DNA from 2 places in the Thalassolituus pacificus genome. Region 1 is predicted to be linked to the other one. Evidence: predicted binding sites of a transcription regulator. Region 1 holds the regulator's gene; the other holds the start of a gene.
What was found. Region 1 encodes sigma-54, which starts transcription at its own class of promoters, with help from an activator protein. Its sites were predicted from a motif close to TGGCACNNNNNTTGCTNT; they were not measured.

Region 1 (7,894 bases):
TTCTTGATACCAGCGAATCCGGTGAAGCCATTGTTGATGAAGACGAAGCCGCCGAAATCGAAAACACCCCCATGCGCATCGCACTGTTCTGGCTGGTAGCCGGACTGGTCGCACTGATGTTCAGCTCCAAGCTACTGGTCTGGGGTGCAACCGAAATTGCCCGCGCTTATGGTGTCAGCGATTTAATCATCGGCCTGACCATCGTTGCCATCGGCACCAGCTTGCCCGAATTGGCGGCCTCGGTTGCCAGTGCACTCAAAGGCCACCACGACATTGCCATCGGCAACGTTATTGGCTCCAACATTTTCAACCTGCTCACCGTTATGCCGATTCCTGGTTTACTGGCTGTGACCGTGGTTGATCCACTGGCGCTGTACCGCGACTACGCGGTTATGATGGCGCTGACCCTCGCCCTGTTGGTTCTGTTTTTAATCAGTTATCGTAAGGGCTATCTTGGACGTTTCGCCGGTCTGTTCCTGACCACCAGCTACGCTGGCTATCTGGCATCTCTGTTTTTTATGGCTAACTCATGACCACTGATATGAATTTTGATTTTCTGCAATCTGCCCGCCGCACCATTAAACTGGAGCAGGAGGCCATTGCTCAGCTGGAAGGTCGCCTGACCGATGATTTTGCCACCGCCTGCCAGTTAATTCTGAACTGCAAAGGGCGCGTTGTAGTCACCGGCATGGGCAAGTCCGGTCATATTGGCAACAAGATGGCGGCGACACTGGCCAGCACCGGCACCCCGGCTTTTTTTGTACACCCGGGTGAAGCCAGCCACGGCGATATGGGCATGATTCAGCCTTCTGATGTTGTGATTGCCCTGTCTAATTCCGGCGAAACCGGCGAAGTAACCAGCCTGCTGCCACTGCTGAAACGCCTCGGCACCGCGCTGATCAGCATGACCGGCAATCCGGAATCCACCCTCGGCCGTGCCGCAAATGCGCACCTGAATACCGGAGTGAATCAGGAAGCCTGTCCGCTGAACCTGGCACCAACCTCCTCCACCACCTGTGCTCTGGTCATGGGGGATGCACTGGCCGTTGCGCTGCTGGAAGCCCGTGGCTTTACCGCCGAAGATTTCGCTTTCTCCCATCCGGGCGGCTCACTTGGCCGTCGTCTGCTGCTTAAAGTAGAAGACATCATGCACGGTGGCAGCCAGATTCCGGTAGTAACGTCTGCGGCAACGCTGTCAGAAGCACTGTTGGTGGTAACGTCCAAAGGCCTGGGCATGACCACAGTGCAGGACAACGGCAAGCTGAGCGGTATTTTCACCGATGGCGATTTACGCCGCGCGATTGATAACGGTGTCGACATCCACACCGCCACCATGGCCGATGTTATGACCGTCGGCGGTAAAACCACCACGCCGGGCACCCTTGCGGCCGAAGCGCTGAAGCTGATGGAAGACAACAAAATCAACGCCCTGGTGGTTAAAGATGGCGACCAAACCGTTGGCGTAATCAATATGCATGATCTGTTACGCGCAGGCGTTATCTGATGCGCAAGCGCTATCTGCTGCTGCTGCTGACCCTGTTTTTTGGTCTGGCCCTGCTGGCAGTCGATCGCTACACCCAGGAACAGGCTCCTGCCCTGAGCGAACAACAGAACCATGAGCCGGATTACTATGGTGAAGGTCTGTATAACCGCCAGTACGACAACAGTGGCAAGCTGCAACAAACCTTTGTTGCCGCCCGCTCAACGCATTATCCGCAAACCAAAAGTACCTTATTTGCCGAGCCACTGCTGATGTCCGCCGATGATGAAGGCCAGACCTGGCAGGTGAATGCCCTCGAAGGAACGATGCTGGATGACGAACAATCGCTGCGTCTTGTTGGTCAGGTAGAAATCCGTCCGCTGAACCCCACCCAACCCAGCGACGACATACTGGTTGAGACCAGCACACTGACCTATCACAGCCGCCAGCAGCTGGCCGAAACCGACCAGCCGGTAATCATTACCAGCCCCCAAACCCGTATTAACGCAACCGGTATGACACTGGATATCGCGCGCCAGCGCATGGAATTCAAATCACAGGTGGATACCCGCTATGTTCCGCAATAATCACCGCCTTCTGGCCAGCTTGTTTCTCCTGTGCAGTGTGCCCGTCGCGCAGGCCCTGCCCGACGACTGGCAACAGGAGATGACCATTCTTTCTGAACGCGCCGAACTTGACCGCAAAGCGGGCGTGGTGATCTACGAAGGCAATGTTGTTCTGACTCAGGGCACGCTGCGCATTGAATCAGACCGCTTACTGATTATCCGCACCAACGACACGCTGGAAGAAGCCGTTGCCGAAGGCAGCACAGACAATCCGGCGCGCTATCAGCAACAGGTTAATGCCGGCAAACCGCTGACCAAAGCCCATGGCACGCGCATTCATTACTTTGCCCAGCAGCGTGAAATCAAAGTTCAGGGTAACGCCCAGCTGCAACAGGATGGCAACCAATTCAGCGGCGAGAACATTCTCTACGACATGACCAAAGAAACGGTCACGGCCAGTGGCGGTACGAATACCACCGGTCAGCCTGCTGGCGACGGCGAGAAGCAACGCATCAAAGTGGTTATCCAGCCGCAGGCTCCTGCCCAAGAGTCACAGCCACCGGCCACCGGCAACGCGGCCAATAACGGCACTGACAACAGTACATTTAACGATACTCCTGCGCAGGAACAGCCATGAAAACGCTGAAAGCCGAAAACCTGGCAAAAAGCTATAACGGCCGGGAAGTCGTTAAAGATGTCTCTATGTCGGTGCACAGCGGCCAGATTGTCGGTTTACTCGGCCCTAACGGTGCCGGTAAAACCACCTGTTTTTATATGATTGTGAATCTGGTGCAGGCCGACAAAGGCCGTATCAAAATCGATGACGAAGATATCAGCCATCTGCCGATGCACGGCCGGGCGCAAAAGGGCATTGGCTACCTGCCGCAGGAAGCCTCCATTTTCCGCAAATTGAGTGTCGCCGATAATATCCTCGCCATTCTGGAAACGCGCAAAGACCTCAACCGCGCGCAGCGTCTGGAAAAGCTGGAAGATCTGCTCAATGAGTTTCATATTCAGCACATCCGCAGCAGCCTGGGCATGTCGCTGTCTGGTGGTGAGCGCCGCCGCGTAGAGATTGCCCGCGCACTGGCCGCAGAGCCGTCGTTTATTCTGCTCGATGAGCCCTTCGCCGGGGTTGACCCAATTTCTGTAGCTGACATCATGGACATCATCCGCCAGCTTAAAGCGCGGGGAATTGGCGTACTGATTACCGACCACAACGTACGTGAAACTCTGGCTATCTGTGAGAAAGCCTATATTGTCGGAGGCGGCCACATTATTGCCGAAGGCACCCCCGAGCAGGTACTCGCCAGCGAGCAGGTACGTAAAGTGTATCTGGGCGAGGATTTCCGCCTGTGATGGCGACCCTGGCAGCCAGGACGCTGCTGATGATTCAGCGCAAAGGAATATGCACAAAAGATTCCAAGGTTTACCGCTTGGCGTATAATGCACAGACTATGCCGATACTGAGTGATTACTGAACTTTTATGAAAGCGTCTCTTCAGTTAAAGATGGGTCAGCACCTGACCATGACCCCTCAGTTGCAACAAGCCATCCGCCTGCTTCAGCTGTCCACCCTTGATCTGCAGCAGGAGATTCAGGAAGCCCTCGATTCCAACCCGATGCTCGAAGTGGAAGAGCACGAGCACGATGATCTGCCCGACCTGTCACGCAACAGCGATCACGACACCACCACCAGCAACGAAGTCAGCAGTCAGGATGACAGCCACAACGACACGCCGGAGCTGGACGAACAGTGGTCGCAAGAGCAATTACCTGACGACCTGCCCGTCGACAGTCAGTGGGAAGATACCTACCAGACCACCGCCAGCGTTGCCTCCGGCAGCAGCAGTAACGCCATCGACGACGATTTCGATTACGACTCGCGTCACGCCAGCACCGAAGATCTGCAGGATCATCTGCTGTGGCAACTGAACCTGACCCCCATGTCCGACACCGACCGTGAAATCGCCCTGATGCTGATCGACGGCGTCGATGACGACGGCTACCTGCACACCACTGTCGAAGACATTCTGGAAAGCATGGACCCCGCACTGGACGTCGAAGAAGACGAAGTGATGGCCGTACTGCATCGTCTGCAACAATTTGATCCGGCCGGTGCTTTTGCCCGCGACCTGCGTGAATGCCTGATGCTGCAATTACAGCAGCTGCCAGCCGAAACCCCGTGGCTGAGCGAAGCCAAAATGGTGATCCGCGATTATATCGAGCTGCTCGGCAGCAAAGATTACCCAACGCTGATGCGCAAAACCAAGTTGCGTGAAGATGACCTCAAAGCCGTCCTGCGTCTGATCAAAGAACTGAACCCTAAGCCGGGCTCCGGCATCAGCGCCGAACAGGCCGAATACGTGGTACCGGATGTTCTGGTGCGCAATATCCGCGACGAATGGCGGGTTGAGCTGAACCCCGATATTGCGCCAAAACTGCGCGTTAATGCCGATTACGCCTCACTGGTGCGCCGTTCTGATAACAGCACCGACAACGCCTTCTTGCGTGATCACCTGCAGGAAGCCCGCTGGTTTATCAAAAGCCTGCAAAGCCGTAATGAAACCCTGCTGAAAGTGGCCACCAAAATCGTTGAATATCAGATTGAGTTTTTCGAACAGGGCGAAGAGGCCATGAAGCCACTGGTTCTGCATGATATTGCCGAAGCCGTTGGCATGCACGAATCCACTATTTCCCGTGTGACGACGCAGAAATACATGCATACACCACGCGGAATCTTCGAACTGAAGTACTTTTTCTCCAGCCATGTCAGCACCGATGGCGGCGGCGAATGTTCCTCCACCGCAATCCGTGCCATGATTAAAAAACTGATTGCCGAAGAAAACACCCGCAAACCGCTGAGCGACAACAAAATCGCGGCGGTACTGGGGGATAAAGGCATTCAGGTGGCGCGGCGTACGGTGGCCAAATACCGTGAAGCCATGATGATTCCGCCATCGAATGAACGTAAACAATTGATTTGAAAAACAACAAGCCAGCAACAAGGAGTTGGACATGAAGATTAATATCAGCGGTCACCACGTTGACGTTACCGAATCTCTGCAAACTTACGTAGACGAAAAAATGTCCAAGCTGGGACGCCACTTTGACAACATTACCAACGGCCAGGTCACCCTGACCGTGATCAAAGAGCGCATGATTGCCGAAGCCACCATCCACGTCAGTGGTGCCGATCTGCATGCCAGCGCCGAAAACGACGATATGTACGCCGCTATTGATCAGATGACCGACAAACTCGACCGTCAGGTACTGAAACACAAAGAAAAACTGGTGGCGCGGCAACACGGACAAGGCTGATTAATGGACATTCGCATCGAGGATATCCTCACACCGGAACGCACTCTGATTGATGCCCCGGTTTCCAGTAAAAAGAAGTTGCTGGAGTACCTGGCAGGTTTTATCGCTGAGCAACTCAGCGATAGTTCCGCCGACGATATTTACGAGCGATTACTCAGCCGTGAACGCCTGGGCAGTACCGGGATTGGCGAAGGCATCGCCATTCCCCACTGCCGCCTGAAACAATGTGACCAGGCGATGGGCGTACTGCTGCGACTGATGGAACCTGTGGATTACGATGCCATCGACCGCCAGCCGGTCGATCTGGTCTTCGCCCTGCTGGTACCGGAAGAAGCCACCGAACAACATCTGCAGGTATTAGCGATGCTGGCGCGGAATTTCAGCGAGCCAGCCTACCGCGAAGCCCTGCGTAAAGCGCCGGATGCACAGCAATTTTATCAGCGGGCATTAAGCGAATACTGAACATAAGGCGGGTCTGATCAAGCTCAGGCAAACGCAACAACAGAGGAGCAAGGCATGCGTTTAGTCGTCATCAGCGGCCGCTCAGGCTCTGGTAAATCCAGTGCCTTGCACGTGCTGGAAGACCTTGGCTTCTATTGCATCGATAACCTGCCGGTTGCATTGCTGCCGGCACTGGCCCGTCAGACCGAAATCGAAGAAAAGCTGGCCAAGGTTGCGGTCAGCGTTGACGCCCGCAACCTGCCCCACGCATTCGATAACATCCATGACGTTCTGCATCAGTTACCCAGTGCAGAATATCAGCTCGACGTGGTGTATCTCGACGCCAGCGAAGAAGTGCTGTTGCAGCGCTTCAGCTCCACCCGGCGTAAGCACCCACTAACCAGTAAAAGCGTTTCCCTGGCCGAAGCCATCGATAAAGAGCGCCTGCTGCTGGAACCCATTGCCAACCTGGCCGACCTGACCCTGGATACCACCAACATGTCGGTGCATGAACTGCGCAGCCTGATCAAACTCCGGGTCGCAGATAAAACCAGCAACGATATCGCCATCCTGTTTGAATCCTTCGGTTTTAAACACGGCATTCCGATCGACGCCGATTACGTCTTCGACGTGCGCAACCTGCCCAACCCCTACTGGGACCCGGCCCTGCGGGGATTCACCGGACGCGATCAGCAGATCATCGACTTTCTCGGTAACGAGCCTCAGGTGCAGCACATGCAGCAGGATATCAGCGGCTTTATTCAGCGCTGGCTACCTGCGTTTGTCGATGCCAACCGCAGCTATATGACCATTGCCATCGGCTGTACCGGCGGCCAGCACCGTTCCGTTTACCTGTCCGAGCAACTTAAGGCAGAATTTTGTCATCATTACAGCAATGTTCAGGTTCGCCACCGCGAATTGGGCAGCGCCGACTCTCATCAGGATTGATACGGATGACCAGCATAGAAATCACCATCATTAATAAGCTTGGCCTGCACGCCCGCGCTGCCGCCAAGCTGGTGTCAACGGCCACGGCCTACTCTTGCCAGGTTAAAGTCGGCTATCCTGACCGCATGGTCGATGGCAAGAGCATTATGGCGGTTATGATGCTGGCCGCCAGCAAGGGCACCAACATCCACATCCACGCCGAAGGTCAGGATGCCGAACATGCGCTGGCGGCATTGACGGATCTGATTAACCGTCGTTTTGACGAAGAAGAATAACGCCGTAAAACAATCTTCTACGCGCAATTCTGCGAGTAGTTTCGTGGTATCAGAGGCCTAATCAGGCTAGAATCTGAGCATTCAACCATCCCCTGAACCGAGCGACGCATGGCACAGCAGACCGAAAAGGCTAAAGCCAAGTTACACAGCCTGACCGCCGCGCTGGAAAGTGGTGCGCTGGCGCAGGTGCGTCGCATCCTGAATTCAGGCCTGGCTCCGGTTGATATCGCCCACCTGATCGAATCCTCTCCGCCTAAAGCCCGTAAACTGCTGTGGGAACTGGTCGACAAGGAACTCGAAGGCGAGGTCATGCAGAACCTCAGTGAGGAGCTGCAAAGCCACTTTCTGAGTGACATGAGTGCCGAAGAAGTTGTCGATCTGACCGCTGACCTCGACACCGATGACGTGGCCGACATGCTGCAACAGCTGCCGGAACGCGTTACTCAGGAAGTTCTGGAGTCGATGGACCACCAGGACAGGGCCCGCCTCGAGGCGGTTCTGGGCTATCCGGAGGACAGTGCCGGTGGTCTGATGAACACCGATACCGTGACCATCCGTCCGGACATCACCCTTGAAGTGGTGCTGCGCTACCTGCGCCGCCACAAATCCCTGCCAGCCATGACCGATAACCTGTTGGTGGTTAACCGTCAGAACGAATTTATCGGTACGCTGGCCATCAGCAAACTGCTGGTCAGCGATCCGCAGCAAACCGTGCGTGAAGTCATGAGCACCGACGCGCGCGTCATTCAGGCAACCCAGCACGAAAGCGAAGTTGCCAAACTGTTCGAACGCCACGATCTGGTATCGGCGCCGGTGGTTGATGCCGCCGGTATGCTGCTTGGCCGTATCACCATCGATGACGT
Region 2 (7,894 bases), on a different contig from region 1:
GGAATTTCAACCGCCGATTGCAGATGTTGTTGCCGGTGTAGTGGATACCAGGCGGGTCTTGCCTGGATATCGTGTTCTTTAAGGAACTGTAACAGCTCTTCTTTTTCTTCAGCACTGTTCATGATGACAGTATTGAGCCAATGATTAGATTGAGCTTCCGGGTTATTTACCAGGTTGTAGCCAAAAGGCTGAAAGAATTTCTTATATTCTTTATAAATTCCTTTTTTTATGCTGAGGAAATTTGGCAGTTTTTTGAATTGCGCGATTCCCAGGCTGGCATTCAAATTGGGTAAACGGTAATTGAATCCGGCCTCACTGTGACGAAACTCAAATGGGTCCGGGATTTTGGCTGTTGTCGATAAATGTTTCAGGCGCTTGGCTAGTGTTTCATCTTTGCAAAGGATCATGCCGCCAGCACCTGTGGTCATGATCTTATTGCCGTTAAAGCTTAAAATTCCACAGATACCAAAGGTTCCGCAATGCTTCCCTTGAGTAAAACTGCCCAATGCTTCGGCGGCATCTTCAATTAATGGGATTGACCAATTACGGCATATCTCGGCAATTTCCGCTATCTTTGCCGGCTCGCCGAATGAGTGCATGGGAACGCATGCCGCAATCCGGCGTTTACTGGCTTTATGAATGCAGATGTTTTCCTGCTGTTTGCATTCTTCTTCGAGAAATTGAAGTAAGGCTACCGGGCACATACTACCTTCAGGTAAGGCAATATCGATATAAACCGGTTTAGCTCCTGTTTGCAGGATGGCATGTCCGGTAGCAGCAAAACTTAATGACTGAGTCAGTACAATGTCTTCGCTATGAACTCCTAAAGCATGTAACGAAAGATGCAGTGCAGCGGTGCCATTGACTGTCGCAATGGCATGCCCCGATAAACAGAAATCAGCCATCAATTGTTCAAATTTCTGGATTTCAGGGCCAACTGAAGATACAAAGCTACCGCGAACGCAGGCGGCAACAGCAGACTCTTCTTCCTGCGTAAAAGATGGCCGGTGTAAAGAGATTGCACTTTCACCGGAATATAGAGATTGCATTAAATCTTTCAGCTGCTCAAACATTGTATTGGTCTGCTTTATAACGTGACAGATTATCGGGAATGCAGAACCATTCGATGGTTTTCTTCAGACCTTCTTCCAGTGATATCTGATGTTTATATCCGGTAAGCCGGAGCAGTTTACTGTTGTCGCACACCAGGCGATGAACCTCTGATTTTTCCGGGCGGATACGGTTGCTGTCGTGAATAATGTCGACACCGGAATTCATGATGTCACGGATCATATGAACGGTATCCAGAATGGATACTTCGGTGTTGCTGCCGATGTTGATTACTTCGCCAAGAGTCTGCTCTTTACCCAGTAAACTGATTAGACCATTACAGGTATCTTCAACAAAGTTAAAGTCGCGCGTCGGAGAAAGGTCACCAAGCTGTATATGGGTTTTGCCAGCAGCAATCTGCGTGATAATGGTCGGAATGACAGCACGTGCAGATTGGCGCGGACCGTAGGTGTTGAAAGGACGCGCCAGCGTGACTGGAAGATCAAATGCGTTGTAGTAACTCATTGCCATTGAATCAGAACTGATCTTGGACGCGCTATATGGAGACTGTGGCTGCAGTGGATGGTCTTCATCTATCGGTATATAGCGGGCAGTACCATAGACTTCGCTTGTCGATGTCTGAATAAAATGCTCGATGTTTTCGTTGCGTGCCGCCTGAAGTAAATTGACGGTGCCTTCAATATTGGTGGCAACGTAGCTGGCCGGCGCCTGATAAGAGTAAGGAATTGCAATCAGTGCGGCCAGATTAAAGACAGAAGAGCAGCCCTTGACCGCTTGTTGGCAGAAAAATGGATCGCGGATGTCACCACTGATCATTTCCATATCTTGCGTAAACGCAGAATTGTCCAGCCATCCCCAGGAGTTAAAGGAATTATAGAGCGTCATAGCTCTCACCGGATATCCGGCTTTAGCCAAATGTTCGGCTAAGTGGGAGCCAATAAAACCATCTGCACCAGTAATCAGAATGGGTCTTTGCATCGTTATACTCCATCAACCGCTTCGGTAATCATTTTAGTCAGCAATGGATCATTTTCGACGCTGACATCGCGATAGACAATCGAGCAGTAGTGTTCCGGCCATTCGTTAAGGAAGTCTTTGAAAACTTTTAGCCAGAGCTTAATAAACTCTGTTCTTTTTTCGCCATCAAGTGCATAAGCATGTGCATAGCCGATTGATAAGAAAAACCAGACTGATCCGCGAAAAATGTAATAGATTGTCTTGAGTTTCTGGTAAATATCTTCCTCAAGAAAGCGTGCAATCCGATACGAAGTATCAGAAAGGCTGCTCATGCTTATTTCCATATGATCAAGTTCGTTAAGAATCCGTGTTGAGACGCGGCGTATGGCGTCTTCAAGTAATTTTAGCTTGTCATCTTGCTCTTCCTGGTAAACCGGATCTCCTGCTTGCCTGATGATGGTCAGTGCACTTTTATAATCACCAGGCAGGTTTCGAATCTTTTCTTTAAAAACACCGATATCATTCAGCCATTCTGCATTATCGATTTTTGCTCCTAATGAGCAGTTGTATGCATGAAGTGTTCGGGTGTTCATGACTGAGGCCAGCTCGACCTCAACACGACGTTTTCCGGTGTAAAGAAAAGGTATGGTTTTAATGTTATTTCCCTGAACACCGGGAGTTGGCATGCCTTGTTCAAGATTATCCCAGGTGCTGTCTATCAGATCTTCGGGATTCTCATCGGTATAATAGATGCTGTCTTTGGAATGGTGCTTCTCCGGGTCAATGTAACCAAAGTCCATTCCAAACAAGAAAAGATTTTCAAATCCAAGGTGAAGGAAAACACCAAGACCGGCATTGGTGGCTGACGGAGTGCAACCAGAAACCACATTGTTTTCAGAAAACAGACTGGCCATCGCGGTGGAATCTTTGAAGTACATCTGCCTGCTTTCATATAGAGCAAAAATCTTCGGAGGGACCTGAGCTGCCGCCATGAGAGTGGTGCCGTTGGTATCGGAACGGGTAACGGTTCTGGAATAAGCCTCTGCCGCAACATAATCGGATTCAAGTTCAACCTGAAAATCAGGATGAATGCCATTTCTGCGCAGTACGTCGCGGGCAGAACCGCAGGAAACAATAATAGCTTTCTTCTGTGCGGCCCGGATCCAATCCATTCTTTCATCTAATGACGGCCCTGATCCAATGATAAGTACAGGAGTATCGGTATGAGTGCTGAGTGGTTTGCGCAGGCGGGGGATACCTGCGCGGAAGTTGTGCAGAGCATTATTCAGCTGGTTGATCTCATCATCGTAGTTTCCCCACAGGCTGTAGTACATCGTGATGTCTTTGCGTACACGAGCCAGAATTTTTTCATTACGATTCGTTCCCCGGTGGTTATAGAAAACGGTTGCCGTAGGAAAAAACGGAGGTTGTTTAACCAGGTGATTCCATAAGATACCGAATGCCGCATTGTCGTTATTGCCTGGCAACAACATAAGCGTCACAGATCTATGCGGGTCATTAATCAGGGGGAGGAAGAGGGCTTCCCAGTCAATGGTAAACAGGCTGGCGTAAAACTCGTCTTTATCCTTTTCACATATCACCAGGTGGTCAACGGAGACACTTTGGAGCAACTTTTCAATATGTAAACCCAACCCGACCCCCATGACGCATAGCATGGGGATGTGGTTATCAAAGGGATAAAAATTGAAATTCTCTTGCGTCAGCGGGCTTTCGTCCACGATCTCAGCCAGCTTTTTTGCTGAAAATCTTGGAATGGTAAAAGTATTGCGGAATCCGGTGGCTACGGTGAACAGCCGGTTGTTCCGGTGGCAGCGGTTAATAAATGTCAACACTTCCGATTCGGCTGCTTCTTCTGCATTGTTGATTAGTATTTGACCAGTCTCGGTGTTCAGTAACTGGAATATGTCCTTTTGCGTATCGGCATTCAGTCGTTTTTTTTCAGGACTGTGCTCATTCAGTAGCGGATAAAGTGCCGGAAAATTATCTCTTATAAATGACAAATTTTTGACTTTCAATGCGGCAAGGCGCTCTAAATTCATAGCAGAGTCTCTGATTGGTGGATGGCCTCGGCAAGTCGGCGACTTGATGGCGTCTTTTTGACTTAACGTAGCAGAGACTGTGCCATATGGGCATGGGTTGATGGTTATATATAGTTTAATTTTTATTCCTAAAGGTTCTTATTATTCTTTAAAGGACTTGGAATTGTTGCCGTTAACAAGGATGTACAACACGAACGCGCTGTTCGGGACGATCCGGCGGCGATTGTGAAATCTGTCGGAGGAACGGTTATGCCTCAAATTATTAATACCAACATTGCGTCGCTGAATGCTCAGCGCAACCTGGATAAGTCCCAGTCATCAAATCAACAGGCTTTGCAACGCTTGTCTTCTGGTCTGCGTATTAACAGCGCAAAAGATGATGCTGCCGGTCTGGCGATTTCCACCCGTTTTACGTCTCAGATTAAAGGTCTGAACGTTGCTGTGCGTAACGCAGGTGACGGTATCGCACTGGCTCAGACGGCTGAAGGTGCGTTGGGTTCTATGAATGAAAACTTGCAGCGTATCCGTGAGCTTGCGGTGCAGTCTGCAAACGCCACTAACTCAGATGTTGACCGCGAGGCTCTCCAGGCCGAGGTGGATCAGCTGGTTGCCGAGATCAGTCGTACTTCTGAAGAGACCGACTTTAACGGCCGTAAGTTGTTGGACGGTTCTTTTTCTGCAACCTTCCAGGTTGGTGCCAACGCGGGTCAGACTGTTGATGTTTCTATCTCAGAACTGACAGCGAACAAGTTAGGTGCTTCTGAGCAATCAGGTATTTCTGCCCAAGGTAAAGGTGCGGCTCTGCAGAATGGTGATTTGATCATCAATAACATTGCTGTCAGCCCATCAAAAGCGGCAGACGATACAGCCTCTACCAAGAACGCTTCCTTTAGTGCTATTGCCAAAACGGCGGCTATTAATGATGTGTACGATCAGACTGGCGTTAAAGCTTTCGCTAACGAGAACGTAGCTTCGGGTTCTGAAATGACTGCTAAGGCCGGTACGGTTACGCTGACCTTAAATAATGTGGATATCTCCCTTTCAACATCGACCGACTCTGCGGGAACCCGGGCTTCTGTTGTTGAAGCTATCAATGCTGTTTCTGATCAGACGGGTGTAACAGCGGTTTCTTCCGGTACTGATGCCAATGGCGTGCAGCTGGTTGCTGCCGATGGCCGCAATATTGATATCGCGTTTGGTTCTTTCACTGGTGGTATCACCTCTGATGCGGATGCGGCTGCGGCTACAGGTCTGGCCGCAGAAGAGACTTACTACGGTGGCTATACCCTGGTGGCTGATGGTGATGTCGATTCTGTAGCGATTACCGGTGGTGATGGTACCGGTAACGGTAATCTGGCTAATGCAGGTCTTAATCGCGGTACTTATGAAGCCGGTGCTGCACAGGTTGCTTCGACAGTGACCACGCTGACTACTGGTGCAGAGTTCAGTACTGATTTACCAACAGGTACTGCTGGTGCCCAGTTGTCGACGGCTCAGGGTCTGGTTTCTGATGGTCGAATCGCTTTCGGTACTTCTGAAACTGTTACGGTAACAACGAATGATGGTCAGTCGGCCAGCTTCAGTGCAGGCAGTACAGGTAATCTGGGTGCTAAAGAAATTGCTGATGCTATTAACGGTTTGGATGGCATTTCTGTAGCAGCAGAAACCAAACTCAAACTGGAAGCCGCCGGTGGTGATGGTTATTTTACTGGTGGGCAGCTTCAGGTCTTTGACAGCTCTACCGAAGGTAACGCACTGATTTCCATCAGTTTGTCGTCAACCGCTTCAACGGTTGAAGATATCGCCAACGCGATTAATGCGACGCCGTCCTCTGGCCTTGTAGCTACCTATGTTGCTGGTGCGACCGGTGGTGCGACTAACGGTGATGTTTTTATCACTGATGCTGACGGTGACACACTGGTCATTACCGGCGGCGCTGCGGCGGGTGGTACCACATCCAGCTTTGATGTGACTGTATACGATGCAACAGGTACCAGTAGTGCCAAGGTTGCGGGTGTTGGTGGTACGCAGACCACTGGTGTTCTGGTAACCGGTTACTTAAAAGATGTTGATGTTACTGGTGATGACCTGAAAAGCATTAGTCTCAGCAGTAACCTGGCTGTTGCTGGAATTGCAACATCAGGTTCGGTCACTGGCGGTAGTATCTTCAACTTTCGTGAAACGAATACTGGTGCTACGGATATCAACAGTGTTTCTGTTGATGCTGCACAGGAACCGGTGCGTGGTCTTAAAGAAGGTGACCTGACTATTAATGGCGTGAATATCGAAGCTGCAGATGTAAGCGCAGATAAAGCGTCTGCGACGGTAGCCTCGGATGGTTCAGCCATTCAGACTTCTGTTAAATCTCAGTCTGCAATCGCGATTGCTGATGCGATTAACAAGGTATCGGATAAAACCGGTGTTACTGCAACAGCCAATGAAACGGTTGTGGTTGGCTCTGGCTCAGCTTCAGATATGACGGCTAAGCAGACTGCTGCCAAGGCGGCCGGTTATGAAGCTGGTGAAAGTGGCAAGTTGTATATCAACGGGGTTGATATCGGTGTGGTGAGTCTCGTTGATGACGGTACAGGTAATATTGATACTGATGCGACCAAGGCGAATACCATTGATCTGATTAACCAGAAAGCTGGTCAGACCGGGGTAACTGCGGAAGATAACGGTGTGTCAATCACGTTACGTGCTGCAGACGGCCGTAATATCTCCGTCGCGCTGGATAACGATGGCTCTAACAACGGTGTCGACCCGGCAGCTGCAGGCGCCAATGGTTTTGGTTCCCTGATTGGTCTGGACTCAGCGGTTGCTGGTATCGGTGAGGCGGATATCGGTACCGCTACTGTATCCGATAACATCGGTACCCGAGGTTCTGCAACTGAAGGCGCAACTTACGAAACTACTTATGGCACCGTGAGTTTGTCTTCAGCCAAAGAAATTTCTTTGGAAGCGGGTTCTAACGGTAAAGATGAGATTGAAGCTCTGGGCTTCAAGGTTGCGCAGTATGGTGGTGGTGAAGATGGTCAGTTCCTGAGCGAAATTGATATCTCCACGTTTGAAGGCGCAACGGCAGCAATCACTGCGATCGACAATGCTATTGGTCAGGTGGCCAGTCAGCGTGCGGATCTCGGTGCGATTCAGAACCGTCTGAGCTCTACAGTAAGTAACCTGCAGGTTACCTCCGAGAACTTGAACTCTGCGAACTCGCGGATTCAGGATGCGGACTTCGCGGCAGAAACCGCCGAGCTGTCCCGTACTCAGGTTCTGCAGCAGGCAGGTATCTCGGTTCTGGCTCAGGCGAATGCGGCTGGACAGCAGGTTCTGTCCCTTCTGGGATAATAGCGGACTAACGGGGAAGGCCAGCCTTCCCCTGGCTGCTTAACCAAGAACCTGAGAGGTGATTTATGAACGAGCTGAAATTGAATGTGATTGACCATACAGCTGTATCACCCTCAGCGACTGCCGGGAAGAAAGCTTACGCCAAGGCGGCAAGTGATCCGACAGTGAGTTCCGACAGCGGCAAGTTATTGCCGCAAGGGACTGAGAAGGTTGCGGAACTGAGTCAGGACCAGGTCAGAGATGCAATCTCCCGCATTAACGAGTATGTACAGCAAACCGAAAGAACACTGGACTTCCAGCTGGATGAGGATAGCGGTAAAACCATTATCCGCGTCTATGACAGGGCATCATCGGAGTTAATCCGGCAGATTCCCAGTGAGCTGGCTCTGGAACTGGCGCAGAAATTGAATGATGAGGAACCATCTTTATTGTTCAGCGCGCAAGTCTAGGTGATC

Region 2: NYR02_RS00430 (motility associated factor glycosyltransferase family protein) is a predicted target of sigma-54. The motif match lies at 4,156-4,173, and genes of this name have one in related genera.

What each region holds. Positions count from the first base shown of each region.
Region 1 covers NZ_JAOANI010000028.1:45,450-53,343, reverse strand. Annotated here, with positions in the region: gene NYR02_RS14870 (calcium/sodium antiporter) at 1-533, shown strand, start outside; gene NYR02_RS14865 (KpsF/GutQ family sugar-phosphate isomerase) at 530-1,504, shown strand; gene lptC (LPS export ABC transporter periplasmic protein LptC) at 1,504-2,067, shown strand; gene lptA (lipopolysaccharide transport periplasmic protein LptA) at 2,054-2,683, shown strand; gene lptB (LPS export ABC transporter ATP-binding protein) at 2,680-3,405, shown strand; gene NYR02_RS14845 (RNA polymerase factor sigma-54) at 3,534-5,033, shown strand; gene hpf (ribosome hibernation-promoting factor, HPF/YfiA family) at 5,065-5,367, shown strand; gene ptsN (PTS IIA-like nitrogen regulatory protein PtsN) at 5,371-5,829, shown strand; gene rapZ (RNase adapter RapZ) at 5,884-6,756, shown strand; gene NYR02_RS14825 (HPr family phosphocarrier protein) at 6,762-7,031, shown strand; gene mgtE (magnesium transporter) at 7,140-7,894, shown strand, end outside.
Region 2 covers NZ_JAOANI010000002.1:81,339-89,232, reverse strand. Annotated here, with positions in the region: gene NYR02_RS00440 (LegC family aminotransferase) at 1-1,073, opposite strand, end outside; gene NYR02_RS00435 (NAD-dependent 4,6-dehydratase LegB) at 1,066-2,049, opposite strand; gene NYR02_RS00430 (motility associated factor glycosyltransferase family protein) at 2,052-4,088, opposite strand; gene NYR02_RS00425 (flagellin N-terminal helical domain-containing protein) at 4,338-7,439, shown strand; gene NYR02_RS00420 (flagellar protein FlaG) at 7,505-7,888, shown strand.